Regions from separate parts of the Streptomyces sp. WZ-12 genome, predicted to be linked through region 2. Evidence: riboswitches for the same ligand, from Rfam matches in the RefSeq annotation. Region 2 holds a riboswitch; the other holds the start of a gene.
What was found. A riboswitch is a leader RNA that binds a small molecule or an ion and turns the genes downstream of it on or off. The one in region 2 is predicted to bind cobalamin.
Positions count from the first base shown of each region.

Region 1: linked by a shared signal. The riboswitch ahead of PV796_RS38940 (CoA-acylating methylmalonate-semialdehyde dehydrogenase) and the one ahead of PV796_RS03245 (CbtB domain-containing protein) in region 2 are both predicted to bind cobalamin.

Region 1 covers NZ_CP118574.1:8,860,456-8,870,907, forward strand. The annotation lists gene PV796_RS38925 (ABC transporter substrate-binding protein) at 1-411, shown strand, start outside; gene PV796_RS38930 (FecCD family ABC transporter permease) at 408-1,433, shown strand; gene PV796_RS38935 (ABC transporter ATP-binding protein) at 1,430-2,194, shown strand; cobalamin riboswitch at 2,283-2,456, shown strand; gene PV796_RS38940 (CoA-acylating methylmalonate-semialdehyde dehydrogenase) at 2,672-4,195, shown strand; gene PV796_RS38945 (acyl-CoA dehydrogenase family protein) at 4,201-5,349, shown strand; gene PV796_RS38950 (enoyl-CoA hydratase/isomerase family protein) at 5,346-6,425, shown strand; gene mmsB (3-hydroxyisobutyrate dehydrogenase) at 6,422-7,321, shown strand; gene PV796_RS38960 (enoyl-CoA hydratase) at 7,318-8,112, shown strand; gene PV796_RS38965 (carboxylate-amine ligase) at 8,457-9,590, shown strand; gene PV796_RS38970 (hypothetical protein) at 9,616-10,230, opposite strand; gene PV796_RS38975 (AAA family ATPase) at 10,328-10,452, opposite strand, start outside.
Region 2 covers NZ_CP118574.1:829,536-850,371, reverse strand. The annotation lists gene PV796_RS03320 (DUF1707 SHOCT-like domain-containing protein) at 77-715, opposite strand; gene PV796_RS03315 (helix-turn-helix transcriptional regulator) at 912-1,355, shown strand; gene PV796_RS03310 (VOC family protein) at 1,366-1,776, shown strand; gene PV796_RS03305 (cysteine hydrolase family protein) at 1,916-2,473, shown strand; gene PV796_RS03300 (ABC transporter ATP-binding protein) at 2,485-4,275, opposite strand; gene PV796_RS03295 (lasso peptide biosynthesis PqqD family chaperone) at 4,310-4,570, opposite strand; gene PV796_RS03290 (lasso peptide biosynthesis B2 protein) at 4,598-5,035, opposite strand; gene PV796_RS03285 (asparagine synthase-related protein) at 5,032-6,924, opposite strand; gene PV796_RS03280 (hypothetical protein) at 7,356-7,490, shown strand; gene PV796_RS03275 (heavy metal-binding domain-containing protein) at 8,607-9,551, shown strand; gene PV796_RS03270 (heavy metal-binding domain-containing protein) at 9,693-10,529, shown strand; gene PV796_RS03265 (hypothetical protein) at 10,610-11,044, shown strand; gene PV796_RS03260 (LacI family DNA-binding transcriptional regulator) at 11,299-12,300, shown strand; gene PV796_RS03255 (histidine phosphatase family protein) at 12,399-13,025, shown strand; gene PV796_RS03250 (CbtA family protein) at 13,136-13,888, opposite strand; gene PV796_RS03245 (CbtB domain-containing protein) at 13,910-14,131, opposite strand; cobalamin riboswitch at 14,168-14,323, opposite strand; gene alaS (alanine--tRNA ligase) at 14,427-17,072, opposite strand; gene tsaD (tRNA (adenosine(37)-N6)-threonylcarbamoyltransferase complex transferase subunit TsaD) at 17,091-18,152, opposite strand; partial or broken gene cobF (precorrin-6A synthase (deacetylating)) at 18,258-19,048, opposite strand; gene PV796_RS03225 (short-chain fatty acyl-CoA regulator family protein) at 19,150-20,556, opposite strand.

The DNA.
Region 1 (10,452 bases), 8.0 Mb from region 2:
CTGGACGGCGTCGCGTCCCGACTGGCCGGCACCCAACCGGTCAAGACGTTCGTCTACGACAGCGGGGAACAGACCGCGTTCACCGCCGGCGGCGCCGGCATCGGCAACGACATGGTCAAGCGGGCCGGGGGCCGCAACGTCTTCGCCGACCTCAAAAAGACCTTCGGCAACGTCTCCTTCGAGCAGGTCGCCCAGCGCGCCCCCGAGGTCATCGTGATCTACGACTACGGTGACACCCCGGTCTCCGCCAAGAAGGACTTCCTACTCTCCCAGCCCGCCCTGAAGGACGTGCCGGCCATTCGCCACCAGCGTTTCGCCGTACTGCCGTTGAGCTCGACGGTGTTGGGCGTGCGGGTGCCGGCGGCCGTCGAGACATTGGCCCGGCAGCTTCACCCGGACTCCTTCCGGTGACCCGATACCGGTACGCGGCGGTGGTGGCCGGACTGGCCGTACTGCTGCTGGCGGCGGCCACCTGCGCGGTCGCCCTCGGCTCGGTCGCGGTGCCGCCCGGGGAGGTCTGGCGCATCCTGGCCCACCGGGTCGTGCCGTCCCTGGTCGACGCCGACTGGCCGCGGGTGCGGGAGACCATCGTGCTGGACGTCCGGATGCCCAGGGTGCTGCTCGGCGCCACGGTGGGCGCCGGACTGTCGGTCTGCGGCATGGCGCTCCAGGCACTGGTCCGCAACCCGCTTGCCGATCCCGGCCTGTTGGGCATCTCCTCAGGCGCCGGCGTCGGTGCCGTCCTGGTGGTGGTCTGCGGCGTCACGGTCTTCGGGCACTACTCGGTCTCCGCCGCCGCGTTCCTGGGCGGACTGGCGGCCCTGCTGATCGTCTACGCCCTGGCGCGGGCCGGCGGTCGGATGACCACGGTCCGACTGATCCTCGCCGGGGTCGCCACCGGACAGGTCCTGTCGGCCGTCGCCAGCTTCCTGATCGTCACCTCCGACCAGGCGCAGAAGGCCCAGTCGGCGCTCCAGTGGATGCTCGGCGGACTGGGCGGCACCGGCTGGGACGCCCTGTGGCTGCCGGCCGCCGCCGTACTGCTCGGCACCGTCGCCCTGTTGGGCACCGCCAGGCACCTGAACGTGCTGCTGGCCGGTGACGAGGCCGCCGCCGCACTGGGGCTGGACGTCGGGCGCTTCCGGGCCCTGCTCTTCGTCCTGTGCGCCCTGCTGACCGGGGTCATGGTGGCGGTCAGCGGAGCGATCGGCTTCGTCGGCCTGATGATGCCGCACATCACCCGGCTGTTGGTCGGCGCCAACCACCGCCGCGCCCTGCCCGTCGCCGCGCTGCTCGGAGCGGTCTTCCTGATCGGTGCGGACCTGCTCGCCCGCACGGTGATCAGCCCCGAGGAGATCCCCGTCGGCATCGTCACCGCCCTGGCCGGCGGTCCCACCTTCCTGTGGCTGATGTACCGAAAGGGGCTGGCGTGAGCGAACTGCGCATCGAGTCGGTGACCGTCGAGGTGGCCGGTCGCACCCTGGTCGACGCCGTCTCGCTACGGGCCGGACCGGGCGAAGTGGTCGGGCTGGTCGGTCCGAACGGGGCCGGCAAGTCCACCCTGCTGCGCACCTGTTACCGGGCCCTGCGGCCGAGCTCCGGCCGCGTCCTGCTCGACGGCACGGACATCCGACACCTGCCGGCCCGCCAAGTCGCCCGCACGCTCGCCGCGGTGCTCCAGGAGATGCCCGCCGACTTCGGCCTGACCGCCCGGGACGTGGTGGCGATGGGGCGCGCCCCCTACCGCCGGGCGTTCCAGGCGGACGGCCGGAACGACACCGAGGCCGTCGGCTCCGCGCTGGCATCGCTGGGCGTGGCCGAACTGGCCGACCGGCGCTTCGACCGGCTCTCCGGCGGCGAGAAGCAACGGGTGCTGATCGCCCGGGCATTGGCCCAACAACCGTCGGTCATGGTGCTCGACGAGCCGACCAACCACCTGGACCTGCGCCACCAACTCGACGCCCTGCGACTGGTCCGGGCGCTCGGCGTCACGGCCGTCATTGCGGTCCACGACCTCAACCTCGCCGCGGCCTTCTGCGACCGCGTCTGCGTCCTCGACCAGGGCCGACTGCTCGCCGACGGCGCCCCGGAGGCCGTACTGACCGAGGAGTTGATCGCCGAGGTCTACGGCGTGCGGACGGAGGTCAGCATGCACCCGGTGAAGGGCAAGCCGAACATCGTCGTGCTGCCCTGACGGGCGCCCGCCCCGGCCCCCTGCCCGCGGCCAGGCAGGGGGCCGGTGTGCGGTCAGGGGTAGATTTACTAGGACGTCCAACTATATATTCGAGAGCGAGGCCCACGGTGCAGGGAAGCCGGTGCGAATCCGGCACGGTCCCGCCACTGTTACCGGGGAGCACGCCGTCGAGCAGTACGCCACTGACGTGTAAGAGGTCGGGAAGGCGGGCGGCGCGCGCCGATCCGGAAGTCAGGATACCGGCCGTGGGGCGTTCCGTGTTGTCCACGAGGATGGAGCAGACACGCATGGCACCGGTGCGTACCCGCGAGCCTGGTCAACCGCCCGGACGGGCGGGGAGGACCGCCTCCGCGGCCCCCGCCGCCTGAGCGGTCCTTCCGCCTTGCGCGATCCCGCGTCCCCACGGCCCGCCCGCCACCGCGCGCGGCGCGGCCCGGCGCGCCATCCCCGGATCCCACCTGACGAGAGCAGGCAACCATGGTCCGTGCACACACTCCCCAACCCGCCCGCGAACTCACCCACTTCATCGGCGGCAAGCCCACCCCGGGAACCTCGGGCGCCCACGGCGACGTCTACGACCCCAACACCGGCGAGGTCCAGGCACGCGTCCCGCTGGCCACCCGCGGCGAGACCGAGGCCGTCATCGCCGACGCGACCGAGGCCCAACGCGCCTGGGGCGAGTGGAACCCCCAACGCCGGGCCCGGGTCCTCCTGCGCTTCCTCCAACTCGCCGAGCGCGACAAGGACTCCCTGGCCCGCCTGCTCTCCTCCGAGCACGGCAAGACCATCCCCGACGCCCACGGCGACCTCCAACGCGGCCTGGACGTCGTGGAGTTCGCAGCCGGCATCCCGCACCTGCTCAAGGGCGAGTTCAGCGACAACGCCGGCACCGGCATCGACGTGCACTCGCTGCGCTCGCCGATCGGCGTGGCCGCCGGGATCACCCCCTTCAACTTCCCCGCGATGATCCCCCTTTGGCAGGCCGCCCCCGCCCTGGCCTGCGGAAACGCCTTCATCCTCAAGCCCTCCGAGCGCGCCCCCTCGGTCCCGCACCGGATCGCCGAACTGTTCCTGGAAGCGGGCCTGCCGCCCGGTGTGCTCAACGTCGTCAACGGCGGCAAGGAAACCGTCGACACCCTGCTGACCGACCCCCGCGTCGGGGCGCTCGGCTTCGTCGGCTCCACCCCGATCGCCGCCCACGTCTACGCCACCGCCGCCGCCCACGGCAAGCGCGCCCAGTGCTTCGGCGGCGCCAAGAACCACCTGATCGTCATGCCCGACGCCGACCTCGACCAGGCCGTGGACGCCCTCATCGGCGCCGGCTACGGCTCCGCCGGCGAACGCTGCATGGCCGTCTCGGTCGCCGTACCCGTCGGCGCGGACACTGCCGACGCCCTGGTCGCACGACTGACGGAACGCATCGCCCAACTCCGCGTCGGCCGCAGCGACGACCCGGACGCCGACTTCGGGCCGCTGGTCGGCCGGGACGCCGTCGACCGGGTGCGCTCCTACGTCGACCTCGGCGTCGAAGAGGGCGCCGAACTCGTCGTCGACGGGCGGGACTTCACCCTCCCCGGCCACGAGGGCGGCTTCTTCGCCGGCCCCTCGCTCTTCGACCGCGTCACCCCGGACATGCGGATCTACCAGGAGGAGATCTTCGGCCCCGTCCTGTCCGTCGTGCGCGCCGCCGACTACGAAGAGGCGCTGCGCCTGCCCAGCGAACACCCCTACGGCAACGGTGTCGCCCTCTTCACCCGCGACGGCGACACCGCCCGCGACTTCACCCGACGCGTCAACACCGGCATGGTCGGCGTCAACGTCCCCATCCCGGTCCCGGTCTCCTACTACACCTTCGGCGGCTGGAAGCGCTCGGGCTTCGGCGACCTCAACCAACACGGCCCGGACGCCATCCGCTTCTACACCCGCACCAAGACCGTCACCTCCCGCTGGCCCGCCGGCGTCAGGGAGGGCGCCAGCTTCACGATCCCGGTCATGAGGTGAGCACGGTGACCACGACCTACCTCACCGAGGACCAACTGGCCCTGGTCGAAACCACCTTGGACTTCACCCAGGACCACCTCACCCCGCACGCCCTGGACTGGGACCGCGACAAGCACTTCCCCCTCGACGTGCTCCGCAAGGCCGCCGGCCTGGGACTCGGCGGCGTCTACGTGCGCGAGGAGTCCGGCGGCAGCGGCCTCGCCCGCGCCGACGGCGTCCTGATCTTCGAAACCCTCGCCTCCGGCTGCCCCGCCATCGCCGGCTACCTCTCCATCCACAACATGGTCGGCTGGATGATCGACCACTACGGCAGCCCCGACCAGCGCGAACGCTGGCTGCCCCGGCTGTGCGCGATGGACGACCTCGCCAGCTACTGCCTGACCGAACCGGGCGCCGGCTCCGACGCCGCGGCCCTGCGCACCCGCGCCGTCCGCGACGGCGACGACTACGTCCTGACCGGCGTCAAGCAGTTCATCTCCGGTGCCGGCGCCGCCCAGCTCTACGTCGTCATGGCCCGCACCGGCGACGAAGGCCCGCGCGGCATCTCCGCCTTCCTCGTCGACAAGGACGACGCCGGCGTCTCCTTCGGCGCCAACGAGCGCAAGATGGGCTGGAACGCCCAACCCACCCGCCAAGTCATCCTCGACGGCGTCCGCATCCCCGCCGACCGGCTGCTCGGCGGCGAGGGCCAGGGCTTCCGGATCGCCATGAACGCCCTCAACGGCGGCCGCCTCGGCATCGCCGCCTGCTCCCTCGGCGGCGCCCGCAGCGCGCTGGACCGCAGCCTGGCCCACCTCGCCGACCGCGAGGCGTTCGGCACCCGCCTGCTGGACGCCCAGGCACTGCGCTTCCGCCTCGCCGACATGGCCACCGAACTCGCCGCCGCCCGGGCCCTGGTCCACCAGGCCGCCCAGGCACTCGACCGGGGCGACCCCCAGGCACCCCAACTCTGCGCGATGGCCAAGCGCTTCGCCACCGACACCGGCTACTCCGTCGCCGACCGCGCCCTGCAACTCCACGGCGGCTACGGATACCTGGCCGAATACGGCATCGAGAAGATCGTGCGCGACCTGCGCGTCCACCAGATCCTGGAAGGAACCAACGAGATCATGCGCGTCATCGTGGCCCGCGGCCTGACGGAGGCGTTCCAGTGACCGGCGCCGACGACCAGCCCGTCCTGCTGGAGACCCGCGGCCGGGCCGGCTATCTGACCCTCAACCGCCCCCGTGCCCTCAACGCCCTCACCCACCCCATGGTCCGCCGCATCGACGGGGCCCTCACCGCCTGGGAGAACGACCCCAGCATCGAGACCGTCGTACTGACCGGCGCGGGGGAGCGGGGCCTGTGCGCGGGCGGCGACATCCGCGCCGTCCACGACGACGCACGCGACGGCGACGGCACCGCATCCGCCGCCTTCTGGGCCGACGAGTACCGGCTCAACGCCCGCATCGCCCGCTACCGCAAGCCCTATGTCGCCCTCATGGACGGCATCGTCATGGGCGGCGGCGTCGGCGTCTCCGCCCACGGCAGCGTCCGCATCGTCACCGAACGCTCCCGGATCGCCATGCCCGAGACCGGCATCGGCTTCATCCCCGACGTCGGCGGCACCTACCTCCTCGCCCTCGCACCCGGATCGCTCGGCCTCCACCTCGCGCTGACGGGCGCTCAGATCGGTGCGGCCGACGCCCTCTTGTGCGGACTCGCCGACCACTACGTTCCTTCCGAGGCCCTCCCGGCACTCGGCGACGACCTCGCCGAGCGCCCCGTCCACGCGGTCCTGGAGCGCCACGTCCGCCCGGCCCCGTCCGGCCAACTCGCCGACCAACGGCCGTGGATCGACGCCTGCTACACCGCCGACACCGTCGAGGAGATCATCGACCGGCTCTCCTCCCACGGCGACCCGGCGGCCAAGGAAGCGGCCGAGACGCTGCTCACCAAGTCACCCACCTCCCTCAAGGTCACCCTCACCGCGCTCCGCCGGGCCCGGCACCTGGGATCCCTCGAAGCGGTACTCGACCAGGAATACCGCGTCTCCTGCGCCTCCCTCACCGCCCCCGACCTGGTCGAGGGCATCCGCGCCCAGATCGTCGACAAGGACCGCAACCCGCGCTGGTCCCCGCCCGCCCTCGCCGACGTCACCGACGCGCACATCGCGCGCTTCTTCGCCCCCCTGGGCGCCGACGAGCTGGGACTCACCCAACCCGGCCCGACACAGGAGGTCCCCTGGTGACCGTGACCCTCGCCTTCATCGGACTGGGCAACATGGGCGCGCCGATGGCCGCCAACCTCGCCGCGGCCGGCCACCGCGTGCGCGGCTACGACAAGGTGGCCACCTGCCTGGACGCGGCCGCCACCGCCGGCGTGACGCCCGCCGCGTCCGCGACGGAGGCCGTCGCCGACGCCGACCTGGTCTTCACCATGCTGCCCGCTGGCCGCCACGTACTCGCCCTCTACGACGACATCCTCGCCGCCGCCCGCCCCGGAACGCTCTTCGTCGACTGCTCCACCATCGACGTCGCCGACGCCCGCGCCGCCCATGACAAGGCCACCGCGGCCGGGATGCGGATGCTCGACGCACCGGTCTCCGGCGGCGTCGTCGGCGCCGAGGCCGGCACCCTCACCTTCATGGTGGGCGGCGAGCCGGACGACGTCGCCCATGTCGCGCCGTTCCTGGACGTGTTGGGCCGCAAGACCGTCCACTGCGGCGGCCCGAGCGCCGGCCAGGCGGCGAAGATCTGCAACAACATGATCCTGGGCATCTCGATGATCGCGGTCAGCGAGGCGTTCGTGCTCGGCGAGCGCCTCGGCCTCTCCCACCAGGCGCTCTACGACGTGGCCGCCACCTCCTCCGGCCAGTGCTGGGCCCTGACCACCAACTGCCCCGTCCCCGGCCCGGTGCCCACCAGCCCCGCCAACCACGACTACCGCCCCGGCTTCGCCGCACCGCTCATGGCCAAGGACCTCGGCCTGGCCGCCAACGCGGCCAAGGCCACTGGCGTCCGCGCCGAACTCGGCCAGCACGCGGCCCAGTTGTATGCCGCCTACGCCCAAGAGGCCGGCGTCGAGGCCGACTTCTCCGGCATCGTCCGGGACATCAGGGAACAGCGCGACGGAGGACCGGCATGACCACCACGCCACCGACCGACAGCTACGAGACGATCCTGGTCGAACGCACCGGCCGCACCGCCCTGATCACCCTCAACCGGCCCGAGGCCCGCAATGCCCTGAACCTCCAGCTCATGCACGAGGTCGTCGCCGCCACCGAAGCCCTCGACCGGGACCCGGACTGCGGCTGCATCGTCCTCACCGGCTCCGCCAAGGCGTTCGCGGCCGGCGCCGACATCAAGGAGATGCGGCCGCAGGGCTACCTGGACATGTACCTGAGTGACTGGTTCGGCGCCTGGGACCGGCTTGGCCGGCTCCGCACGCCGACCGTCGCCGCCGTCGCCGGCTACGCCCTGGGCGGCGGATGTGAACTGGCCATGCTCTGCGACGTGTTGCTCGCCGCAGACACCGCCGTCTTCGGCCAACCGGAGATCAAACTGGGCGTACTGCCCGGCATCGGCGGCTCGCAACGGCTGACCCGCGCCATCGGCAAGGCCAAGGCGATGGAGATGTGCCTGACGGGCCGCACCATGGACGCCGCGGAGGCCGAACGCTCCGGCCTCGTCTCCCGCGTGGTGCCCGCCGACCAATTGCGCACCGAGGCACTTGCGGTCGCCGAAACCATTTCGGGCATGTCACTTCCGGTCGCAATGATGGCCAAAGAAGCGGTCAATCGGTCCTTCGAAACCACCCTCGCCGAAGGCGTCCACTTCGAACGCCGAATCTTCCACGCGGTCTTCGCCACCGCAGACCAAAAGGAGGGCATGACCGCCTTCATCGACAAGCGCCCACCCCGCTTCACCCACCGCTGACCCGCACGGACTCCCCGTCGGGCCGCCCGCCCCGATCACCGCGCAGCACGCCCGGATCCCGGCAGGCGGCCCGATTGTGCTGCGGGCATTTCCCACTCAACCCTGCACCACCGCCCCACGCACTCGCGTCACCCCCTCCCCTGAAGTCCCACTAACTACCCCAAATTGTTGGCTACTTATCCGGGCACCGCGACGGCGGCATCGGGATATACGATCTTGATCATGCTTCTCAGTTCCCTGAGTGCCTCCGCTGTGCCGTCCCCTGACGCACCCGCACAGCCGACCGGCGACGGGCCCGGCCGCCCCGCCCAGGAAACCGGCCCCCGCTCATGAGGCCGGCATCCATGCCCGCCGAAGCGGCCGACCGCTCCTGGCCCGTACCCACCGTCGGCGTGGAAGAGGAGTTCCTCCTCGTCGACCCGCACAGCAGGCGACTGGCGCCCAAAGGCCCGGAGGTCCATGCGGCGCTGTCGTCCGCCATCCCGCACGCCGAGCCCGAAATGCACGCCGCACAACTGGAACTCGTCACCGGCGTCTGCCACGACCTGGAAGAACTGAGAAGCCAACTGGTCTGTGGACGCCACCGATTCGCCCAGGCCGCCGAGGAGAACGGCTGCCGACTCATCGCCGTCGGCATGCCACCGGTCGAAAGCCCGCCCCTCTTCACCCCCAAAGACCGGTACGCCTACATACAGGAGATCTACGGCTCGCTCGCCCACACCTCCTGCGTCGGCGGCGCCCACATCCACATCGGCGTCGACGGTCTCAACGAGGCCCTGCACGTCTGCAACCTCATGAGACCGTGGCTCCCCGCCCTGCTCGCCCTGTTCGCCAACTCCCCGGTGCACAACGGCACCGACACCGGCTACGCGAGCTGGCGAACCGTGGTCTGGTCCAGATGGCCGACCGCGGGACCACCCCCGCACCTCCCCGACGCCGCCACTTACCACGGCACCGTCGACCAACTGGTGCGCTCCTCCGCCGGCTTGGACGAGGGCATGCTCTACTGGTACATCCGCCCCTCGGTCAGATGGCCGACCGTGGAGCTACGGGTCGCCGACGTCTCCCTCACCGTGGACGAGGAGCTGCTGCTCACCGCCCTCTGCCGCGGCCTGGTCCAGACCGCCCTGCACCCGGCGAACCGCACGCCCACCGAACCACCGATCCGTAGCGAGGTGCTCCGCGCCTCCTGCTGGCGCGCGGCCCGCTACGGAATGACCGGAGACCTGCCGGACGCCGCGACCGGCAACCTCGTCCCCGCCTGGCAGGCCGTCGACGCGCTGATAGCCCACATACGGCCGGCCCTGCTGGACTCCGGCGACCTCCCCTTCGTCGAGCAGGCCACCGGATGGCTGCGCACCCAAGGCAACGGCGCCCAGCGACTCCGCGAGGTCTACCAGCGCTCGGGCCAGAACCCGGCGGACGTCGTCGACTACGCGATCCAGGCCACCAGGAGCGCCCCGTACCGCCTCAACTAAGGCCACAGAAGGCGAATATGAAGCCTCATCGTGACCCCGGTATCTCCAGTCCCAACTCCTCCTCCAACACCCGCGCCTGCTCGGGGGAGACGAGCGCCAGCACGGTGTCGTAGATGCCGTGCGGCTCCCGTTCGAAATCCACCAGATGGAAGGCGCGCGGATCATCGTCGGGGGAACACGCGGCAACTGCCTCCACTGCGGCCGCCGTGTCGAAGTAGTCCTCGGAGAAGTGCTCGGCAGAGAAGGAAAACAGCTCACCGTTCCGCTCGAACTCCAGGACGTCATCCCGCCCGTTGAAATCGGGATAACCGAACCCCTCCACGGGCTCCCCCTCGCGCAGACGCACCTGAGAGACGGTGACCGCGCCACCGGTGGCCTCGGCCGCCCGCTCCAACAGCGAGGCGTAGGACTCCTCCAGGAAATCGATGTCGTCGGCATGGATCGACACCGCCACCCCGAACATCGAGAGCGTGAGGGCGACGTCATAGGGCGTCAATTCCACCCCGTCGGCACCGATTTCCTTGCGGGCTGCCTGCGCCTCGTCGTGAGTGATCATGCCGGCGAGCTGGAGGACGTCCGCGACCCGCTCGTAGGTGAGGGGCGAGGAGGAGGAAGAAGAGGAAGAGGGAGAGGAAGACATGGCCATGGGGTCACCTTGCCAGCTCCGGGGCTTCGCCGTGGCCGAAGTCCCCTATATTGCCGGCTAGTTGACGAATACTCACGCAGGGCGCCGGCACTCACGAATTGAGCACCCCGCTCAGGAGATCGGCATCGGCGAGGACGGCCTCGGCCACCTCCGCCGCGGTGCGCCCGTCGGTGGCGACGCGTACTCCGCCGACCCCAGTAGCGTCCAGTGTGGCGG
Region 2 (20,836 bases):
CGGCGGCGGGGTCGGCGGCGGACCGTGGCGATGGGCCCGGCGGAGCCCGCGGTGACCGGCCGCCCGGCGCTGCGCCTCAGACGGAGCCGCGGTGCCGCCACCGCCGGAAGGGGTGGCGCGGAACCCGCACCGCGACCCGGCTGAAGTCCATCTGGCCGGCCAGCTCCACGTGCAGGACGGTCGACTCCGTCGGGCCGGCCCGGCGCGGAATGGTGACCTTGCCGTAGCGCACCGCGAGGGCGTCGGCGTGCACGGCGATTTCCGGGCGCGTCACCAGGCGCAGGAGTCCGCCGCGCATGTCCATGTCGATGCGCAGGGTGTCCCGCGTGAGTACGGCCTCGGTGAAGTCGAGCGTCACCTCCGACCAGGACGACAGGATCTCCACCCGTCGCGGCACCGTCCAGCGGCTGTCGCGGCGGAAGGAGCCGCCCTCCTGGTCGATGCGGAGCACGTCCGCCAGGTCCGCCGCGCCGTCGTCGAGTGCGGTGCCCTTCGTGGCCGGCAGGTCGGTCGTGAGCGCGGCGAGCTCACCGAGCGTCCGCGCGCCCAACGCGGATTCCAGGCGCTCGTCCAGCTCGACGGCGGTCAGCCGGCCGTCGCCCGCCGCGATGCGCAGGAGGTCCACGGTGCGGTCCCGGTCCGCGTGCGAGGCCCGCAACGCGGGCGCCGCGCTCGGGCGTTGGGGCCGACCCGTGGTCGAGGTCTCACCCGGCATGTCTCTCTCCCTGATCGGTGAGGTGTGATCCGTGATGCGCGATCTGTGGTGCGGGATCTGTGGCGCGTCATCCGTTGTTCGCGGACTTACGTTATATCGCGTTGCAGTCGCGAGCCAAGACGGCTGACGCCTTTCGGCCGGAGGCGGAGAGTCGGTGGTCTTGGGCGGCGACCAGCCCCGTGGCACGATCGGGCGGGTGACCAGCAGACCCACCACGGCGCAGCACCTGAGCGATCTCGCGCGCCTGCGCCGAGTCCGTGACCGGATCGACCGGGAGTACGACCGCCCGCTGAACGTCGAGGCGCTCGCCCGCGGCGTGCACATGTCGGCCGGGCACCTCAGCCGCCAATTCCGGCTCGCCTACGGTGAGTCGCCGTACTCCTACCTCATGACGCGGCGCATCGAGCGCGCGATGGCGCTGCTGCGGCGCGGTGATCTCAGCGTCACCGAGGTCTGCTTCGCGGTCGGCTGTGCGTCGTTGGGCACCTTCAGCACCCGCTTCACCGAGCTCGTCGGGATACCGCCCAGCACCTACCGGCGCCGGGCGGCGCAGACCACGGAGGGCCTCCCGCCGTGCGTGGCGAGGCAGGTGACCAGGCCGATCAGGAACCGGGAGGCACCGGCCGCCGACCCCGATTAGCGTGATTGCCATGAACATCACCATCGACACGAGCGTCCTCCCGCACACCGACCCGGACGCCTCGCTGGCCTTCTACCGCGACGTCCTCGGCTTCGAGGTCCGCAGCGACGTCGGACGGGGCCCGATGCGTTGGATCACGGTCGGCCCCGCCGGCCAGCCCGACACCTGCCTCCTCCTCGCGCCGCCGGCCGCCGACCCCGGCGTCACCGACGAGGAGCGCCGCACGATCGCCGAGATGATGGCCAAGGGCACCTACGGCTGGATCCTCCTGGCCACCAAAGACCTCGACGGCCTCTTCGAGCGCCTCCAGGCCAGCGACGCCGAGGTCATCCAGGAACCGACCGACCAGCCCTACGGCGTCCGCGACTGCGCCTTCCGCGACCCGGCCGGCAACCAGATCCGCATCAAGGAAGTGCGCTGAGTCCCACGAGTTGCCCAACTTCCCCGAGCGTCCCGAGCCCTCTGGGCCTCCTGAGTCCCCTGAATCAAGTGGCGCGTGGCGAGAGCGGGCGGGCAGACTCCTGTCCGTAGTGAACAAGGGACAGGGACAGGGGCGGGACATGGCGAACAGCGCACTCCTCGTGATGGACGTTCAGCGGGACATCGTGGACGCCGTCGACGACGGCTCCGGGTATCTGCCGCGGTTGCGCAAGGCGATCGACGGCGCCCGGTCCGCCAACCTCCCCGTGATCTACGTGGTGATCGGGCTGCGTCCGGACAGCCCGGAGGTCAGCCCGCGCAACCGGGTGCTCACCGCCATAGCCCGGGACGGTCTGTACCGGGAGGGGGACCCCGGCACCGAGATCCATGACGCCGTCGCGCCCCGGGAGGGCGACGTCGTGGTCACCAAGAGGCGGGCGAGCGCGTTCTCGGGAAGCGATCTCGACCTGGTCCTCAGGGGGCGCGGCATCGACAGTCTGGTGCTCACCGGCCTGGCCACCAGCGGCGTGGTGCTGCACACCCTGTGCCAGGCCGCCGACCTGGACTTCGGCCTCACCGTGCTGACGGATGCCTGTCTCGACACCGACCCCGAGCTGCATCGGGCCCTCACCGACAAGCTGTTCCCGCGGTGGGCGGATGTCGTGACCGTCGATGACTGGTTGCGGGGCATCGCGTGAGGCGGCGCGGCTCAGACGGTGGGGTGGTCGGGGACAACCACCGGTCCCTGGTCGAGAGTTGGCGGTAGTCGCGTTCCGCCGGCGACGTGTCGTTGGAACCCGGCGTCGGTGCGCAGGAGTTCGGCGTACGTTCCGGTGGCGTGGGCCGTTCCGCCGTCGAGCATGACGATGGAGTCGGCCGTCTCGATGGTGGTCATCCGGTGCGCGATGACGAGCAGGGCGCACTCCCGCCGGAGGTTGTGCAGGGTGACCGTCAGGGCGGCCTCGTTGGCGGGGTCGAGGTGGGCGGTGGGCTCGTCCATCAGCAGCAGTCGGGGGCGGGCCAGGATCGCCCGGGCGATGGCGAGCCGTTGGCGTTCGCCGCTCGACAGGCGCGCGCCCCGTTCGCCGATCCCGGTGTCCAACCCGGCCGGGAGGTGGCGGACCCGCTGGGCGAGGTTGACGAGGTCGAGGACCCGCCACAGGGCGTCGTCGTCGGTGGTGACGTCGGGCGCGGCGTAGCAGAGGTTCTCCCGCAACGTGCCGTGCAGCATCGGACAGTCCTGCTCGACCCAGCCGATCCGCGAGCGCCAGGCGTCGAGCCCGAGGTCCGCGACCGCGTGCCCGTCGATGCGGAGGTCGCCGCTCCACGGCTCGTAGAACCGGTTGACGAGCGCGAAGGTGGTGGACTTGCCGGCTCCGGACGGGCCGACCAGGGCGACGAGGGCGTGCGGCGGGACGGTCAGCGACAGCCCCTGGAGCACCGGAGTGTCGGGGGTGTATCCGAACCGCAGGTCGCGGAGCTCCAACGCCGGGGCCGCGGGGGCGTGGTGGGACGGTTGCCGACGCGGCGTGCCGCGGCCCGCCGGCGCGAGGGCGCGGTCCTCGGTGGGGAACGAGTAGACCTCCTCGATGCGTTCGATGGCGCCCTTCGCCCTGCTCACCGAGGCGACGCCCTCGATCAACTCGGTGACGGGGCCACCGAGTTGATTGGCGTAGAGCAGGATCGCCACCAACGCGCCGAGCGAGAGCGCCCCCTCGTCCACGCGGGCCGCGCCGACCAACAGGACCAGGACGAAGGCCGCGTTGATGGCCATCTGGGCCACGGGCGCGATCGTCGCGGTGAGCCTGGCGCTGTGCAGCGCCTCCTCGTAGGCGTGTTGGGCCAGCCCGGTCAGGTGGTCGATCTCGCGCCGTTCGGCGCGGTTGGCACGGACCGTGCGCAGGCCCGACAGGGCGCGTTCCAACCCCGCCGAGATCGCCCCGACGGCGGTCTGGAGCCGCATCGACACCCGACCGATCCGCGTCGACAGCACCTTGATCACGATGCTGCCGACGAGCAGCACGCTCAGGATGAGCAACATCAGTACCGGATCGATCACGAACATCGCGCCGACACTGCCCAGCGCGATGCAGAGGTTGGTGGCGAGTTGGACGGAGACGTGCGTCAGCGCCTCCCGCAGGACGACCACGTCCGTGGAGGCGCGCGCCATGAGGTCGCCCACGCGCAGCCGGTCGAAGGCGTCCATCCGAATCCGCAACAGGCGCTCGAACAGCCTGGTGCGGGTGTCCAACACGAACCGCTCGCCGGCCCGTTCCAACAGGAAGGCGGCGCCGGAACCGATCAGTGCCTGGCACAGCAACAGCAGGACCAGGCACGCCACCGGCAGGAACAGCGGCCGGTGCGCGGTGAGGGCGTCAACCACCCCCTTGGCGGCCAGTGGTTGGGCGACGCCGACCGCGGCCGCGACCAGGGTGAGGAGCAGGGCGGCGCTCAACGAACGGCGCTGCCCCCGGGTCAACGTCCACAGTTGTCGAAGCATCGAGCGCACCGCTCCCTCTCCGGACCGACCGGGCTCAGGACGCCTCCACCAGTCCGGACGACCGGAGTTGGTCGGTCATCGCCGTCAGGTCCTCGCGTGCCTGGTCCAACCCGATGCCGAACCGTTCCGCGAACTCCTCGGCCACCTGGTCGGTGGTGCGGCCGTCGAGCAGGCGTTGGAGCGCATAGGCGCCGGTCTGGTTGAGCTGCCAGTAGTGTCCGGTGCGCTGGCTCATCAGCACCGCGCCGTCGTCGGTGTCGGTGGCGAGCGTGTGGCTGGTCAGGCTGAGCTTCATGGGGCGACGTTCCTCCGTGAGATGGCCCTAGCGGGCCGCGTGCTTGGGAATCGTGGGGGCGACGGTGAGCAGCGGCCGGTAGTAGCCGTCGGGGTACGGTTCGTCGATCACCTGGCCGTCCGCCTCGATCCAGGCGTGGGCGGCGAACGGCGTGGTGCGCACGCCGGTCTGCCAGGTGGGCCACGTCCCCTTGACGCGGCACAACACGGCCGCGGCGATGGACCGTTGGAGACAGTTGTGGACCGCGCAGCGCAGGCTCACCGCGACCACCGCGGCGCGGGCCGCGGAAGCCTGCGCGGCACTGCTCGGACGGGCACCGACGCGCAAGCCCTGGAGCACGACGCGCAGATAGCGGGGCGGCAGCGCGGCCAGCGGCCGGGCGAGGGCCACCGCGGCCAGCGGCAACACCCGCCGATGCAGGGGCAGTTGGACGCGCGGCGGCAGCGCGCACGGGGGGCTGGTCACAGGGTCTCCTCGGGATCGGACACACGGGGACGAGGGGTGGCGCCGCTGTGGGCGAGGCCGGCGGTCGCCGACGACCGGCCACCGGAGCGGGCCGCGATCTCCCGCAACCACAGCTCGGCGCCCAGCGTCGCTTCCAACTGTGCGGACCAGACATCGGAGCTGCGCGGCGGCGTGCCCAAGGTGGTCCGGAACTTCGCCACGTCGATCAGCCCGCGGCGCGCCAACTGCGAGTCCGCGAACAGCTCCAACAGGTCCGGCACGTGGTCCTGCATGGCGCGGTCGACGGACTCCTCGCAGTACCCCTTGGTGGACCGGTCGAGGACCACATCGGGCACCAGACCCCGCATCGCCTCGGCCAACACCGGCTTGTACCGCCAGGGGGTGTAGCGCTCGTGGGGCTGGATCGACAGCACCGCCTCCACCACCCGGTCATCCAGGTACGGCAGTTCCAGGCGCAACCCCTCGACCGCGTACTCGCGGCACAGCAACCGCAACACGGGCCCGGCGCTGCGCAGCGCGGTGAGCGCCTCGTGCTGCCCGCGGTCCGGGGCCAGGGGGGCGATCCCCGCCGCCACGCCGTGGAAGAGCCGCTGCGTGGTCCGCACCGCGTCCCCGGTGGCCCATGGCGTCGCCGGCAGCCGCGCCCCCCACCCCAGGGCCGGGACCGGACTGTCCGGCGCGGGGCGCGCGAGCTGATCGGCACACCGCCGCCACCACGTGCCGAGGTCCTCCCCGCGCAACAGCTCGGACAGGCTGGCCCCCAACGGCCAGCGGGACAGCGCCCGGTGGGCGCGCAGTTGACGCCAGGCGGTCACCGGGCTGCGCCGCAACAGCGTGTGCAGATAGGCGGCGCTGCCGGTGAACAACTCGTCGGCGCCGTGCCCGGCCAGATGCCATGTGGCACCGTGCTCGACCAACAGTCGGATACCGGTGCGGACGGCGTTCATCCCCCGGGTGGTGGCCCGCGGCGCCTCCGTGTCGGAAGTCCAGTACGGCGGGGAGAACACCGGCGGCGCGCTGCTCTCCGGCATGGTCAGGTGCTCGGCGTGCTCCAGGGAGCGCGCGGCCCGCTCCGCGTAGAACGGGTCGTCGTTGATCGCGCTGCCGCCGGTCCACCGGAAGGTCAACAGGTCGGGGCGGTGCTCGGCGGCCAGGAAGCACAGCGACGTGGAGTCCATGCCGCCCGACAGGTCCGCCGACAGCCTGCCCTGTCGGGGCTGCCGCAGGGCCACCGCCTCCCGCAGTCGCTCGCGCACCTGATCGACGCCCTCGGTCAGGGACAGGTGCGGCTCCGGCGGCTGCCACCAACGCACCGTGCGCGTCGAGCCGTTGCCGGGCAGCACGAGATAGGAGTCCGCCGGCACCTGTTCCACGCCGCGCCACCAACTGCGTTCGCTCAACGGTGCGAAGAACATGCCGGAGGTCACGCTCGCCGCGAGCAGCTCCTCGTCCGGCTCCGCGCCGATGATCCCGGCCAACACGTCGGCCCGGTCACCGGCGATCGGCACCTCGTCCAGACAGGCGGTGAACACGCAACGGGACCCGGTGACGGTCCCCTGGAACCGCACCTGGCCGTCGACCGACGCCAGCAGGTGTGCGCTGCCGGGCAGTTGACGGGCCAGTCGGTCCAGGTCCGGCAGGGTGCGCACCTGGGAGATGAGCGTGGACAGGCGCTCCGACGTGACGGAGACCGTGCCGAACACCGCAACGCGCGCTGGGCCCGCGTCCGCCACCACCAGGTCCGCCGGGTCCCACGAGCCGGCCAACCACGGTCGCCCGGAAGCATGGGTCACCATCTGCGGTGCCGCGGACTCGACTTGGCGATGGGCCCAGGCTCCGCCCGGGGAGTCCGGGAAGACCACGAGGTTGTTGTCGTTGGGGGATTGCAATGCCTCACCACCAGGTATCAGGGCGACTTCCGCGCCGCCGGCGCGGCCGCCGGAGCACCGTCCATCACTGACGGAGATCGCGCAACTGCACACAGTTGAGATCACGCCATGACTGGCGTGACGGAACGGATCGACCGGCGCTCGCTCCGATGCCCTTCAGGCCGGGCGACTTGGCGCCGGCGGCGCACCCCCTACGCCACCCCTATATGCCAAGTCCGTGCTGCGTACAGGGAGATATTGAGCCGCGCGTTCTGCCGCGCCCCGCCATCCCTCCGAACGAAGGCGGTCGCGACCCGCGGTGACTCTTACCGCAGGTAAGAAAGCGTCTTGTATTGGCTTGAGTTGCTATACGTGAGTAGACACTCTGGTGGGAACCCGCTTACATGAATCGGCGCCACTTCGGAATCCACCGAGATGGATAGGAGAAAGTCATGTCCAAGAAGCAGCTTCCCGAGCGTTACATGCCGCCGGCTGCCGCCAAGGTCGGCCAGTTCAACAAGGACACCGACGGCACGATCCACACGAAGAAGGACGCCACGACCATCGGCTTCAAGAAGGCCCAGTAGTCGCGGTAGTGGCCTCTGGCTGATTGCCGGAAAAGAGATCGTACCCGGCCCTGCATCGGACCATTCCCTCGCATTCTTGTGCGACGGAGCGGGACGGCTGAAGCCCCCGGCGCGGGGCCGGGCATCGCTCGACAACTCTCCCTCCCTTGGGTTCTTTATAGGGCGGAAGTGAACGCGGCCTTCAACTCCCGGACGCGTGCGGCACGGTGACGTGCCGCGCCACCGCCGGGAGCGGGAGGCCGCCCTTCCGTGCGCCTATCGTGGCCTCCGTCCCAGGTCAATGCCCCGTTGAAGGCGGGGCGGTGCTGGCCGCCGGCCCGATGTCGGCCCTCCTCTCTCGTTAACTTCCCCGCCCGCGCGCATGTTCCGGCCGAGCGGCCGAAAACCCCTATCCAATCCGACAGTTGACCGAAGAGTCGGATTTCCTTCCGCTCCTCTGTCGGGGGCGCCTCGGCTCGGTCGATGCCTCCCGTGGCGCCCCGAAGGGGTCGCAGAATTCACCGGAGCGTAATGGTTTCGTTGGCCCCGGACTGCCGGAGGCGAACTCGCGGGATCCGGTTAAGGGGGCGATATCTTCAAGGGTGGGCGAGGCGAAACGTGCGGATTTCGTTGGGGGTTCATCGAAAACGCGGCGGGTGTGCAACTCGAAAATGCCCCCGCGCTCGAACGCCGCCCGTGGTCTTTGCGCCACGCGCGGGCGCGAACCCGTTGTTTCGGGCCGGCACTTGTCTCGCTCGGCCGTTCGTGCAAAGCGCTTCGAAGGGCGCGTTCTGCGGGACTGGTCGCGGGTGCGCCGGTCGTCTCATCGGACGCTTTTGCTAGTTCGAATAATTGGGCATCGCACGGGCGATTGGGTGCAGGTGTTTGACGTGGATACCGTGCCGTAACCGTCCTTCGCGGACGCCAGGCAACGCATGGGCCGCGCGCCTGAGCCCTGCCACGGCCGAGCCGGCACCGCGCCGGGTTGATACCGCACTGCCTGGTACCGCACCGGGTTGCCTGGCAACTGACGCTCCCCGTCCGTGCGTTCCTCCCTCCCCGCACCCTCCGTTGTCGGACCCTCGCTCTAGACTCGCTCTCCTAGGGCTCGTTCCCGGGGAGTTGGAGGGGGTGTCCATGAGCGGGGAGTGGTCTGCCGGCGGTGGGTTGCCACCGGTGGCTGCGGCGCGTACGGCCGAGGCGCGGCGCAGCGGGACGTGGTCCTCGGCGCTGTCGACGGGTGAGTTCGCCGCGCTCAGATCGGTGGGCTTCGAGCCGGTCGGGCAGGTGCTGGGCTCGGCCGTGTACCGCGTGGCGGGCGGCGGGACCAACTGGCGCTACTACGACTGCGGCTACGGGTCAGCGGGGTGGTCCGGGCGCGGTTCCGGGCCGGCGCCGGTCGCCGTATCGGGGCAGGGCGCCGCCTCCAAGGCGCTGGTCGACGTGCTGATGGCGGCGCGCCATGCGGCGCTCGCGCGGATGACGGCGGAGTGCACGGCGTTGGGCGGGGACGGTGTGGTGGCCGCGGACCTGACGATGGCCCCGTTCCCCTCGGCGCCCCACTGCTTCGAATTCCAGGTGATCGGCACCGCCGTCCGGGCACAGGGGGACGTGCGGCCGAAGCGCCCCTTCACCACGCACCTGGACGGCCAGGGGTTCGCCAAGCTGATCGACGCGGGGTGGGTGCCGGTCGACCTCCTGGTGGGGCTCGCCATCGGCTCCCGGCACGACGACTGGACCACCCGGCGGCAGAACTGGTTCGCGGCCGGCAATCAGGAGGTCACCGGCTGGAGCCAGTTGGTCGCGCTGACCCGTCATGACGCCCGCCAACGGATCGGCGAGCAGGCATGGCACGCCGGAGCGGACGGCGTGGTGCTGGGCGACAACCGACTGCGGGTCTGGCACGAGGACTGCGTCCGGGCGCGCCGGCGCAACAAGGACTCCGACCAGAAGGACCACGTCGCCGAGGCCACCCTGATAGGCACCTCGGTGGCCGCCTTCACCGTGCGCCGGGAGGCGCAGCCGCGCACCCTGACCGTGATGCCACTGGATCCCGACCGGCGCCGTGCGCGTTCCACGTGACGGCGATCCGCGTGACGAGCTGCCCGCCAACGCAAGGGCCGCCCCCGTCCGCCGCCGTGACCAGTCACCCGGCACCCTTCGCTCCACACCAACCGCCCATCATCACCTCACCACCAGACACTTTCCCGAGGGGGACCGCTGATGACCGCCACCGACCCGACCGCCCAGGGCGTACCGGCCGATGCGATGCGGCGGCTGGCCGAACTCCAGCCCGGCCGGCCGGGGGGCTCGCTCTTCACCAGTGACCTGACGGTCAACGAGTTCCTGCTCGTGCGGGAGGCGGGGTTCCGACCGCTCGGCCTGGTCCTGGGCAGTTCGATCTACCACGTGGGCATCCAGCTCGGCCGTTGGGGAAAGAACCAGGAGCTCACCACGTTGAGCCAGGCCATGTATCACGCCCGGGAGTTGGCCATGACCCGGATGGAGGCCGAGGCGGCACAGCTCGGCGCCGACGGCATCGTGGGCGTGCGGCTCTCCGTCGAGGCGCGGGAGTTCGGCAACGACATCGCCGAGTTCATCGCGATCGGCACCGCGGTCAAGGCGGACGCGCCCGCGCCCGGCGGCAACGGGAGCTGGCGCAACGCCAAGGGGCAGCCGTTCACCTCGGACCTGAGCGGACAGGACTTCTGGACCCTGGTCCGGGCCGGATACGCCCCACTGGGCATGGTGATGGGCACCTGCGTGTACCACATCGCCCACCAGAAGATCGGTTCGATGTTCTCCAACATCGGCAAGAACGTGGAGATCGAGCCGTTCACCCAAGCGCTCTACGACGCCCGGGAGTTGGCGATGGAGCGGATGCAGCGGGAGGCGGAGGAACTGCACGCCGAGGGCATCGTGGGGGTGCAGCTCAACTCCCACAACCACCGCTGGGGCGGGCACACCACCGAGTTCTTCGCCATCGGCACGGCCGTGCGGCCGCTGCGCGACGACCACGTCATCGAACGCCCGACGATGGTGCTGAGCCTGGACGGGTAGGTCCGGTCCGCCCCTGACCCGTCGGACAGGCCGCAGCACGCGATCCGTTGGACCCAGACCGAAACGAAAGGCCGCTGTCGATGTCCTCCCACCTCCCCGTGCCGCCCGAGCCCGGCGGCGAACCCGCCTCGGTCGAGCTGCTCGCCGCCGCACTGCGCCGGGACGCCGCCGATCTGGAGGTGTACGCCCAGGTGCTCACCGGGACGCTGGCGGACGCGCTGCCGCCAGGTTCGGTGGCGATCGAGCGCAAGCGCGGCATGGCCGACCGACTGGCCGGCCGGGAAGGCAAGGTGGTGTGCCTGGACGTCGCGCTGGGCGAGCAGCGTCTGGTGCTGAATCTCACCGGCGGCCGCCCGAGCGGCGAGGTGTGCCGGGAGGTGCGGGGGGTGATCCTCTCCCGGCGCCCGGTGGCGCTGGACGAGTGGGTGCGGGAGCTGGCCGAGGCCATCGCCGCCCGCGCCGAGTCCGACGCCCGGGCCCGGGCGGCGCTGGAGCGGCTGCTGTTGGGCGGGTGACACCCACCGCGGGCACACCGGCGCAGGGGGCGGGCCGAGCCACCCCGATGCCCGGGCCGACCCCGTTGGCCAGGCGTCGACTGTGGCGGCGACACCTGACCAAGTGGCATGTCGACCGCCTGCCTTGTTGGCGTGCGCTGGCTTGTCGGCCTGCGCCGACGGCTCGTTGACGGGAGGTCTCGTGACGGCCCGTAGGGTGGGCGTCGTCGAAGGGGGGTGCACAGGTGGACGGATCGGGCGGGCGGCGGCCCACGATGGCGGACGTCGCGCAGCGGGCGGGGGTGTCACGGGCGCTCGTGTCGATCGTCTTCCGCGACCAGCCGGGAGCGAGCGAGGAGACCCGCCGGCGGGTGCTGCGGGTCGCCGACGAGATCGGCTACCGGCCCGACAGCGCCGCCCGGTTGCTGGCGCGCGGGAGCAGCCGCACGCTCGGCGTGATGTTCACCGTGCACCAGACCTTCCACACCGACCTCATCGAGGGCATCTACCCGGAGGCCGAGCGGCTGGGCTACGACGTGCTGCTGTCCGCCGCCACCGAGGAGCGGAGCCAGGCCAAGGCCGTCGAGGCCCTGCTCGGCCACCGTTGCGAGGGCCTGATCCTGCTCGGTCCGGATGCCGAACCCACCTACCTCGGCGGAGTCGGAGGGCACACCGCCACCGTCTCGATCGGCCACCGGACGCCCCACGCGCGCGTCGACGTCGTGCGCAGCGCCGAGGAGAGCGGCGTGCGCCAGGCCATGGACCACCTGGTGGCGTTGGGGCACCGGCGGATCGTGCACATCGACGGCGGCCGTGGCCCCGGCGCGTCCGAACGCAAAAGCTCCTACCGGGACGCGATGGGCCACCACGGGCTGGCGGCCGAACTCCGGATCATCCCCGGTGAGCACACCGAGCGTTCGGGCGTCGAGGCCGGTCGGCTGCTGCTGAACGAGCGCGACGACGGACGGCCGCTGCCGACCGCCGTCCTCGCCGGCAACGACCGTTGCGCCATGGGCTTGTTGATGGCGCTGACGCGGGCGGGTCTCGCGGTCCCGCGGGACATCTCGATCGTCGGCTACGACGACAGTCACCTCTCCCACCTGATGCCGGTCGGCCTCACCACCGTCCGCCAGGACGCCCGACGGCTGGCCGGGCACGCGGTGCGCTGCGCCGTGCAGCGGCTGGTGGGGCCGGAGTCGGCGCCGCGCGAGGCGGTGGTGGAACCGCGGCTGGTGGTCCGCGAGACCAGCGGACCCGCCCCTCAACCGCCGCGCTGAGCCCGGCAGTCGAGCGGCCCCACGACGCCCGCCGCAGCCACGAAACCCCGTACCGCACACCACACCCCGCATACCGCAACCCAGCCGGAGGCAGCCCCGTGAGCAGTCGCGTCACCCTCATCACGCCCGCGATGAGCCGGTCACTGCGGCAGGCCCGTTTTGGCGACGGCGAGGACGGTGACGCGATCGACGACAGTGCGGCCGCCAGGGCCCGTTCGGCCGCCGGATCGCTGCCCCGGGCCGCCCGGGTGCGCACCTCCCCGAGCGCGCGCTGTCACCAGACGGCCGCCGCGCTCGGTCTCGACGGTACGGACGCGGCCGAGTTGAGCGGTCTCAACGTGGGGCGTTGGACGGGCCGGACCCTCGACGAGGTGGGGGCCGCCGAACCGGAGGCCGTGGGCCGTTGGCTCGCCGACCCGGCGTGCGCGCCGCACGGTGGCGAGTCGGTGCGGGAGCTGTGCGGACGCGTCGCGCGCTGGCTGGACGCGCTGCCCGCGGCCGGCCGGACGCTCGCCGTCGTCGAGCCGGAGGTGGTGCGGGCGGCGGTCGTACACGTCCTCGGCCTGCCCGGGCCGGCCTTCTGGCGGCTGGACGTGCCCCCGTTGACGGCCACGGAACTCAGCGGTCGGGCCGGCCGCTGGAACCTGCGGCTCGGCCAGGCCCTGCCCGCGTCATCGTCCCCGTCATCACCTCCGCGCCCGCCGGACACCGCGGCGGAGCGCTGAGCGTCCCGGCCGGTCCGTCCCCGTACCGCACACGCCCGAGAGGGCCCACGGAAATTCCGGGGCCCTCTGGGGCGTCTGCGGTACGGGCGTCAGTTCTCTTGGCGCGGGCGTTAGTTCTCCACGGGGACCGCTCGGCCGGCGGTGACGGCCTCGGCCCGCGGATGCAGCAGCCGCTCGGCCAACTCGCCGAAGAGGAGGCCGAATCCACCCCACAGCACGGCCTGGATGGCCAGTGCGGAGAGCCGGAACCGCCACAGCAGGGTGGCCGGGAAGTCCGTCGGCACCTCGTTGACGGCCGGCAGGACGGCGTAGGCCACCCCGATCACGACGGCGAAGGCCACCACCGCGACGACGGTCGCGTACCAGGTACCCAACCTCGGTGCCAGGCGCCTGCCCAGGATGCTGGCCGCGAGCGCCAGCAACACGCCGAGCAGCATCATCAGGAAGTACAGGGCGGTGCGTTTGCCGATGGTGTCGGGTTCGCCGACGGACGGCGGATTGGCCGGGTACTTCAGGAACGGCACCACGTACACGGCGAGCAGTGCGCAGCCGGACAGCAGCAGCGCGGTCGCCCGGGGGCCGAAGCGGCCGACGCGGCCGAGCGCGAAGGAGAAGGCGAGGGCGGCGATGCCGCCGAAGGCGACCCCGTAGACCAGTACGCCCGTGGCGAGGCCGGCGGTGGACTGGAGGGAGCGGGAGACGACTGCCATCTCGTGCTCGTGGGAGTGGGCGGCCTCGAACCGGATCGCGCTGTCGACGTTGGGCTCACCGAGGAGATAGGCGACGAGCAGCGCGAGCACGCCGGCTGCGAGGCCGGCGAGCATGCCACGGACGAGGAGGTTTCGGACCGTTGTGGAGTTCATGGGCGTGCGGCGTCCCTCGTGTCAGTGGCAGGGGAAGCCGAGCAGGTGGCGGCCGTCGTGCACCCACTCGTGGATGTCCGTGCCGTTGAAGACGGAGGTGGCGCCCTGCTCGGCGCCGACGAAGTAGAGCAGGACGAGCATCAGGATGCCGAAGAAGATCGCCCAGGGGGCTATCGCCTTGAGCGGCAGTTTGGTGGGTACCGCGGGGGAACCGGCGGTCGGCTGGGCGACGGACTGCGCCATGGCAGGGCCTCCTCTGGGAGTTCGCGTCCCATCTCGGTGGTGCACAGGTCGACGGCTGCGGGTCTGACTCACGGGACGCCCAACGCGTTGGACCGTCCCGCTCACAGTGGCGCGACCGTGCCGGATTCCCACCGGCTTCCGCATGCCGTCGTCAACAATCGCGCCGACGATACCGCGTGGCAGGTGCATGGCCAAGATGCGGGTAACCCGACGTGATCTTCCTCTCGCGCAGGGCTACCGGCCGGCTGGCGGGCGGGTAACTCCTGGCCAGTCCGGCACTGTCACCCGCCGCCGCTCACCCCCGCCCGACGATCCGCGGCAGCTCCGCCAGGAGGTGGCGCAGCCGCTCGACGGGCACCCCGCCGCCCTGCGCGACCTCCTTGGAGCCGCCACCACGGCCGTCCAACACCCGCTTGACGAGAGTGGACGCGTTCAACCCGGCGGCCGTGGCGGCGCCGTTGAGGGCGAGTACGAGGGCGCCGTCGTCGCCGGCTACCGCCGCCAGGCCGGGGCGGTCCGTCGGGAGCCGGTCGCGGACGGCCAGGGCCAGGGCGCGCGCATCGGCGGCCGGGCCCGCCGCGGTGGCGGTGACGACCAGGGTGCCGTTGGCGTCCACGCCGGTGGCGGCCAGCTCCGCGGCCCGCGCCGCGGTGGCCACGGCCTTCAGCCGGGCGTTCTCGCGGTCGGCGGCCTTCAACCGGTCCAGCAGGCCGCCGATCTTCTCCGGCAACTCCGCGCGCGGTGACCCCAGTTGCTCGGCGATCCGGGAGACCAGATCGCGTTCGCGGGCCAGGTAGTCGAAGCCCTCGATGCCCACCGCCGCCTCCAGCCGCCGCATGCCGGCGCCGACCGAGGACTCGCCGGTCAGGGCGACCGTGCCGATCTGCGCGGCGTGCTCGACGTGGGTGCCGCCGCACAGTTCGCGCGACCAGGCGCCGCCGATCTCGACCACCCGCACCTGCTCCCCGTACGTCTCGTCGAACAGGGCGAGCGCGCCGATCTCCTTGGCCTCGGGCAGCGTCATCCACCGCACGCCCACCGGCAGGTCCCTGCGCAGCGCCCGGTTGGCGGCCTCCTCGATCTCGCTGCGGACGGTGGGGGAGAGGGCGCCGCGCCAGGGGAAGTCCAGGCGCAGATAGCCGGGCCGGTTGTAGGAGCCGGACTGCAGGGCCGTCGGGCCGAGGATCTCGCGCAGTGCCGCATGCAGGACGTGGGTGCCGGAGTGGGCCTGTCGGGCGCCCAGCCGCCACTCGGGATCGACCGCGGCGACCACCTCGTCGCCGACGGCCAACTCGCCTGCGGTGACCCGGATTTGATGGGCGATCAGCCCCGCCAGCGGCCGCTGCACGTCGAGGACCTCGGCCTCGGCGGAGGCGCCGGAGAGGCGGCCGGCGTCGCTGTCCTGGCCGCCGGACTCGGCGTAGAAGGGGGAGCGGTCCAGGACGACGGTGACGATCTCGCCCTCGCGGGCGACCGGGACCGGGCCGCCCGCGCCGACCACGCCCAGGACCCGGGCCTCGGCGGTCAGGGATTCCCACGCCCGCCAGTCGGTGGGACCGTGCGCGTCCAGCAGCGAGCGGAGCGCCGAAGTGTCAGCCGTGCCACCGGACTTGCGGGCCCGGGCGTCGGCGCGGGCCCGCTCGCGCTGCTCGTTCATCAGGGTGGTGAAGCCCTCGCGGTCGACCTCGACGCCCTGTTCGGCCGCCATCTCCAGGGTGAGGTCGATGGGGAACCCGTAGGTGTCGTGCAGCAGGAACGCCTGCCCGCCCGGCAGGGTGCGCCCGCCCTCCTCCCGTACCCGGGCGACGGCGGTGTCCAGGACGGCGGTGCCCTGCCGCAACGTGGCGCGGAAGGCGTCCTCCTCCCCGCACGCCTGGTCGGAGATCCGCGCATAGGCGTCCGCGACCTCCGGATAGCTGGGGGCCATGCAGTCCCGCGCCACCGCCAGCAGTTCGGGCAGGGCCGGGTCCTGGTAGCCGAGTTGGCGCATCGAGCGGACGGCTCGGCGGAGGATGCGGCGCAGGACGTAGCCGCGGCCCTCGTTGCCGGGCGCGGTGCCGTCGGCGAGCAGCATCAACGCGGTGCGGACGTGGTCGGCGACCACCCGCAGCCGGACGTCCGTCTGGTGCGCCGCGCCGTAGCGGACCCCGGCGAGTTCCGCGGCGCGGTCGAGGACGGGCCGGGTCTCGTCGATCTCGTAGAGGTTGTCCTTGCCCTGGAGGAGGGTGGCCATCCGCTCCAGGCCCATGCCGGTGTCGATGTTGGGGCGGGGCAGCCGGCCGAGGATCGGGTAGCCGGACTTGCCGGCGCCCTCGCCGCGTTCGTCCTGCATGAACACCAGGTTCCAGAACTCCATGTAGCGGTCCTCGTCGACCGCCGGGCCGCCCGCGCGGCCGAGCGCCGGACCCCGGTCGTAGTACAGCTCCGAACACGGACCGCACGGGCCGGGCACGCCCATCGACCAGAAGTTGTCCTCGTCGCCCCGGGCCACGATCCGCTCGTCGGGCAGCCCCGCGAGCGTGCGCCACAGGCCGCGCGCCTCGTCGTCGGAGTGGTGGACGGTCACCCAGATCTTCTCCGGGTCCAGGCCGTAACCCCCGTCCGCGACCGGGGAGGTGGACAGCTCCCAGGCGAAGGCGATGGCCTGCTCCTTGAAGTAGTCCCCGAAGGAGAAGTTCCCGTTCATCTGGAAGAACGAGCCGTGCCGGGTGGTCTTCCCGACCTCCTCGATGTCGAGCGTGCGCACGCACTTCTGCACGCTGGTCGCCCGCGGCCACGGCGGCTCCTGCTCGCCGGTCAGATAGGGCTTGAACGGGACCATGCCGGCGTTGACGAACAGCAGGGTGGGGTCCGGTGTGGGCAGCGGGGCGCTGGGCACCACGGTGTGCCCGCGGTCGGCGAAGAACGTGAGGAAACGGGAACGGATCTCGGCGGTGCGCACGGTGTGCTCCGAATCGACTCAGGCGGGAACGAGGGCGGGATGCAGCGCGGCGTACTCCAACGGCGCGGACGGGTCGATGGACACGCTCAGTTGGGCCGGGGCGGCGCCCGCGCGCACCAGCAGGTCGCCGACCGCGGCGATCATCGCGCCGTTGTCGGTGCACAACGTCAGCGGCGGCACCCGCAGTTCCACCCCCGCCGCCGCGCACCGCTCCTCCGCGAGCGCCCGGACCCGGGAGTTGGCGGCCACCCCGCCCACCACGACCAGCGTCCCCACCTCGTACTCCCGGCAGGCGGCCAGCGCCTTACGGGTCAACACGTCCGCGACCGCCTCCTGGAGCGAGGCGGCGCCGTCGGCCAACGGGAGCTCCGCGCCGCGGAGTCGGTACGACTCGGCCCAGCGCGCCGCGGCCGTCTTCAGGCCGGAGAACGAGAACGCGTACGGGTCGCCCTTCCCGCTCGTCAGCGGGCGGGGGAAGGCGACGGCGCAGGGGTTTCCGTCCCGGGCCGCCCGGTCGATCGCCGGGCCCCCGGGGTAGGGCAGACCGAAGATCCGGGCCGCCTTGTCGAAGCACTCGCCGGCGGCGTCGTCGATGGTGTCGCCCAGGTGCAGGATCGGATCGCGGACGAGGTCCCGCACCAGCAACAGCGAGGTGTGGCCACCGGAAACGATCAGGACCAGGCACGGATCGGGCAGCGGGCCGTGCTCCAGGGTGTCGGCCGCGACATGGCCCGCCAGGTGATGGACCCCGTAGAGGGGCACCCCGGCCGCGTACGCCAGGCTCTTCGCGCCCGCGAGCCCCACCTGGAGGGCCCCCGACAGGCCGGGGCCGGTGGTGACGGCGACGGCGTCGAGGTCGCTCAGCCGCAGCCCCGCCTGATCCAGGGCCTCCCGCACCACCGGCGTGAAGGAGTGCAGATGGGCGCGGGCGGCGATCTCCGGCACCACCCCGCCGAACCGGGCGTGCTCGGCCATGCTCGACGCCACCGCGTGCGCGAGCAGCCGCCCGTCCGACACGATCCCGGCCCCGGTCTCATCGCACGACGACTCGATACCGAGCACGATCCGGCCCTGCGGCATGGCCACTCCCTCACGACACCCACTCATTGCTCACCCATAGTAATTGCAAGCCATGTGCAATAAGTGTCCGGTCTCCGTGCCCTCACCTCGTCCCGCGCCCGTCCGTCACTCCTCGCGGTCCTCGTCGACCAGGCGCAGCAGATAGGTGTCCATGATCCAGCCGTGCCGGGCCCGTGCCGCACTCCGCAGCCGCCTGATCCGGTCCGCGACCTTGCGCACGGGGCCCGCGACCAGGAGCTCATCGGGCGTGCCGAGAGAGGCGCCCCAGTAGATCCAGACGTCGTCCGTCTCGAACCGGCGGAACGACTCGTGGGCGTCGAGCATGACGACGACGTCCCCGTCGTCGTTGGGGGAGAGCTCCGCGAGCCTGCGGGCGGGGGTGATGTGCACCGGGCGACCGACCTGGTTCACCGTGATGTGGTGGCGGGCGGCCAACGCGGAGACGCTGCTGATGCCGGGGACCACCTCGACCGTGAACGACACCGTGTCCCGCGCCTCGATCTCGTCGAGGATGCCGAGCGTGCTGTCGTACAGGGCCGGATCGCCCCACACCAGGAACGCGCCGGTCCGTCCGGGGGTGAGCTCGTCGGTCACCAGCCGCTCGTAGACGTCCGCGCGGCGGCCGCGCCAGTCATGGACGGCGGCCGTGTAACCGGGGCGGTCCGCGCGGGTGCGGTCGCGCCAGGGGTCGTCCGCCGCCACGACCCGGTAGGGAGCGCGTGCGTGCTCCGCCACCATGTGCTGGCGCAGATCGGTCAGTTGGGCCTTCTGTGGCCCCTTGCCCACGAGGAAGAAGACGTCCGTGCGGGCCATGGCCTTCACCGCGGCCAGGGTCAGGTAGTCGGGTCACCGGCTCCGATGCCGATGACGAGGAGGTGCCGTCGTTCCGTGCTCATGGCACCAGCTTCGCCGTAGCGCGGGGTGCGCCCCGCCCGGGCTCATCGGGAATGGCCGGAAAGCGCGGTTGCGCAGGGCGCTACCGGTCAGACACCCGCGCTCACGCCCCGTCTCCCGACACCGGGTACGGGACGAAGGTGCTGGTGTGCTCGTCGATGTGCAGCGGGCGGCCCAGGGGTGGTGCGGCGCGTTGCGGGCAGTCGAGGCGTTCGCAGACCCGGCAACCCATGCCGATCGGGGTGGCGGTGGCGCCACTGTCGAGGTCCAGGCCGTCGGAGTAGACGAGGCGGTGCGCGTGCCGGATCTCGCAGCCGAGGCCGACGGCGAAGGTCTTGCCCGGTTCGCCCCAGCCGCCGCGGTGCCGGGTGATCGCCCGGGCGGTCCACAAGTACCGCTGCCCGTCCGGCATTTCGGCGATCTGGACGTGGATGCGGCCGGGCGCGGCGAACGCCTCGTAGACGTTCCACAGCGGGCAGGTGCCGCCGGCCCGGGAGAAGTGGAAGCCGGTCGCGGACTGGCGCTTGGACATGTTGCCGGCGCGGTCGACGCGGACGAAGGAGAACGGCACACCGCGCAGGCGCGGGCGTTGCAGGGTGCTCAGGCGGTGGCAGACGGTCTCGTAGCCGAGGCCGTAGCGGTCGGTGAGGCGCTCGATGTCGTACCGCGCCTGCTCCGCCGCGGCGTGGAAGCCGGTGTACGGCAGGACCAGGGCGGCGGCGAAGTAGTTGGCGATGCCGATGCGGGCCAGGGCGTGCGCGGGTGAGCCGGGCGGGAAGTCCTCGGCGGCCTGGGCGTCGAGCCCGTCGCGGTATTCCAGCAGGGCGAGTTGGGTGGCCATCCGGAAGGCGCGCTGGCCGGGCCGCAGGCGGGCCGACAGGTGCAGGGTCCGGGTCGCGTCGTCGTAGTGGTGCAGCCGGTCGTCGGCGTCGTTGGACAGGCGGACGCCGTGACGGTCGGCCAGCCGCGCGGTCAGGACCCGCAGCACGTCACCGGGCCGGATGCCGATCTCCGCGGCCAGGCGCTCGGCCTCGTGGTCGGGCTCGTCCAGGTAGTTCTGCCGGCGGTAGAAGAAGTCCCGGATCTCCTCGTGCGGCGAGATCGGCGCCTCCTGACCGTTGCCGCGGCCACCCTCGCCGCCGACCAGCCGCTCGGCCAGGCGGTGGTTGCGGCGGCCGAGATCGAGCAGGACATGGGCGATCGCCGGCATCCGCGCGGCGAGTTCGGTCAGATCGGCGGTGGCGACCCGGGCCTCGGCGAGCTCGCCGGCCAGCGCCTCGCGCAGGTCCGCGACCAGCCGGGTGGTGTCGCGCTCGGAGAAGAACGTCGGGTCGACGCCGAAGGCTTCGGACAGCCGCAACAGCACCGGGACGGTGAGCGGGCGCGAATCGTGCTCCATCTGGTTCAGATAGCTGCGCGAGATGCCCAACACGCGGGCCAGTTCCGCCTGGTTCATCCGGCGCTCCTCGCGCAGCCGCCGCAGGCGCGCCCCCGCGTACGTCTTGCTCACCGCGTCTCCTCCGCTGTCCAGGTCCCGGTCAGCGTAGGCGAACAGGCCCTCGATGGACGTGTCGCAACGTTGGCAATCGGCCACTGGAAGATTCGCAGAAGTTGGCAAGCATCCACGGTTGTTGGCACTCAGTGTCAGTGTCAGAGTCTGAGTGCGGCCCGCCGGACACCGGCCGGCACCGCCCGGAATCGGGGCCCGATACACCGCCCTGACGTCGGAGATCCCGATGACGGCGGTGCCCCATACCGGCAACATTGCTCAGTTCCGCTACCCGGCAGAA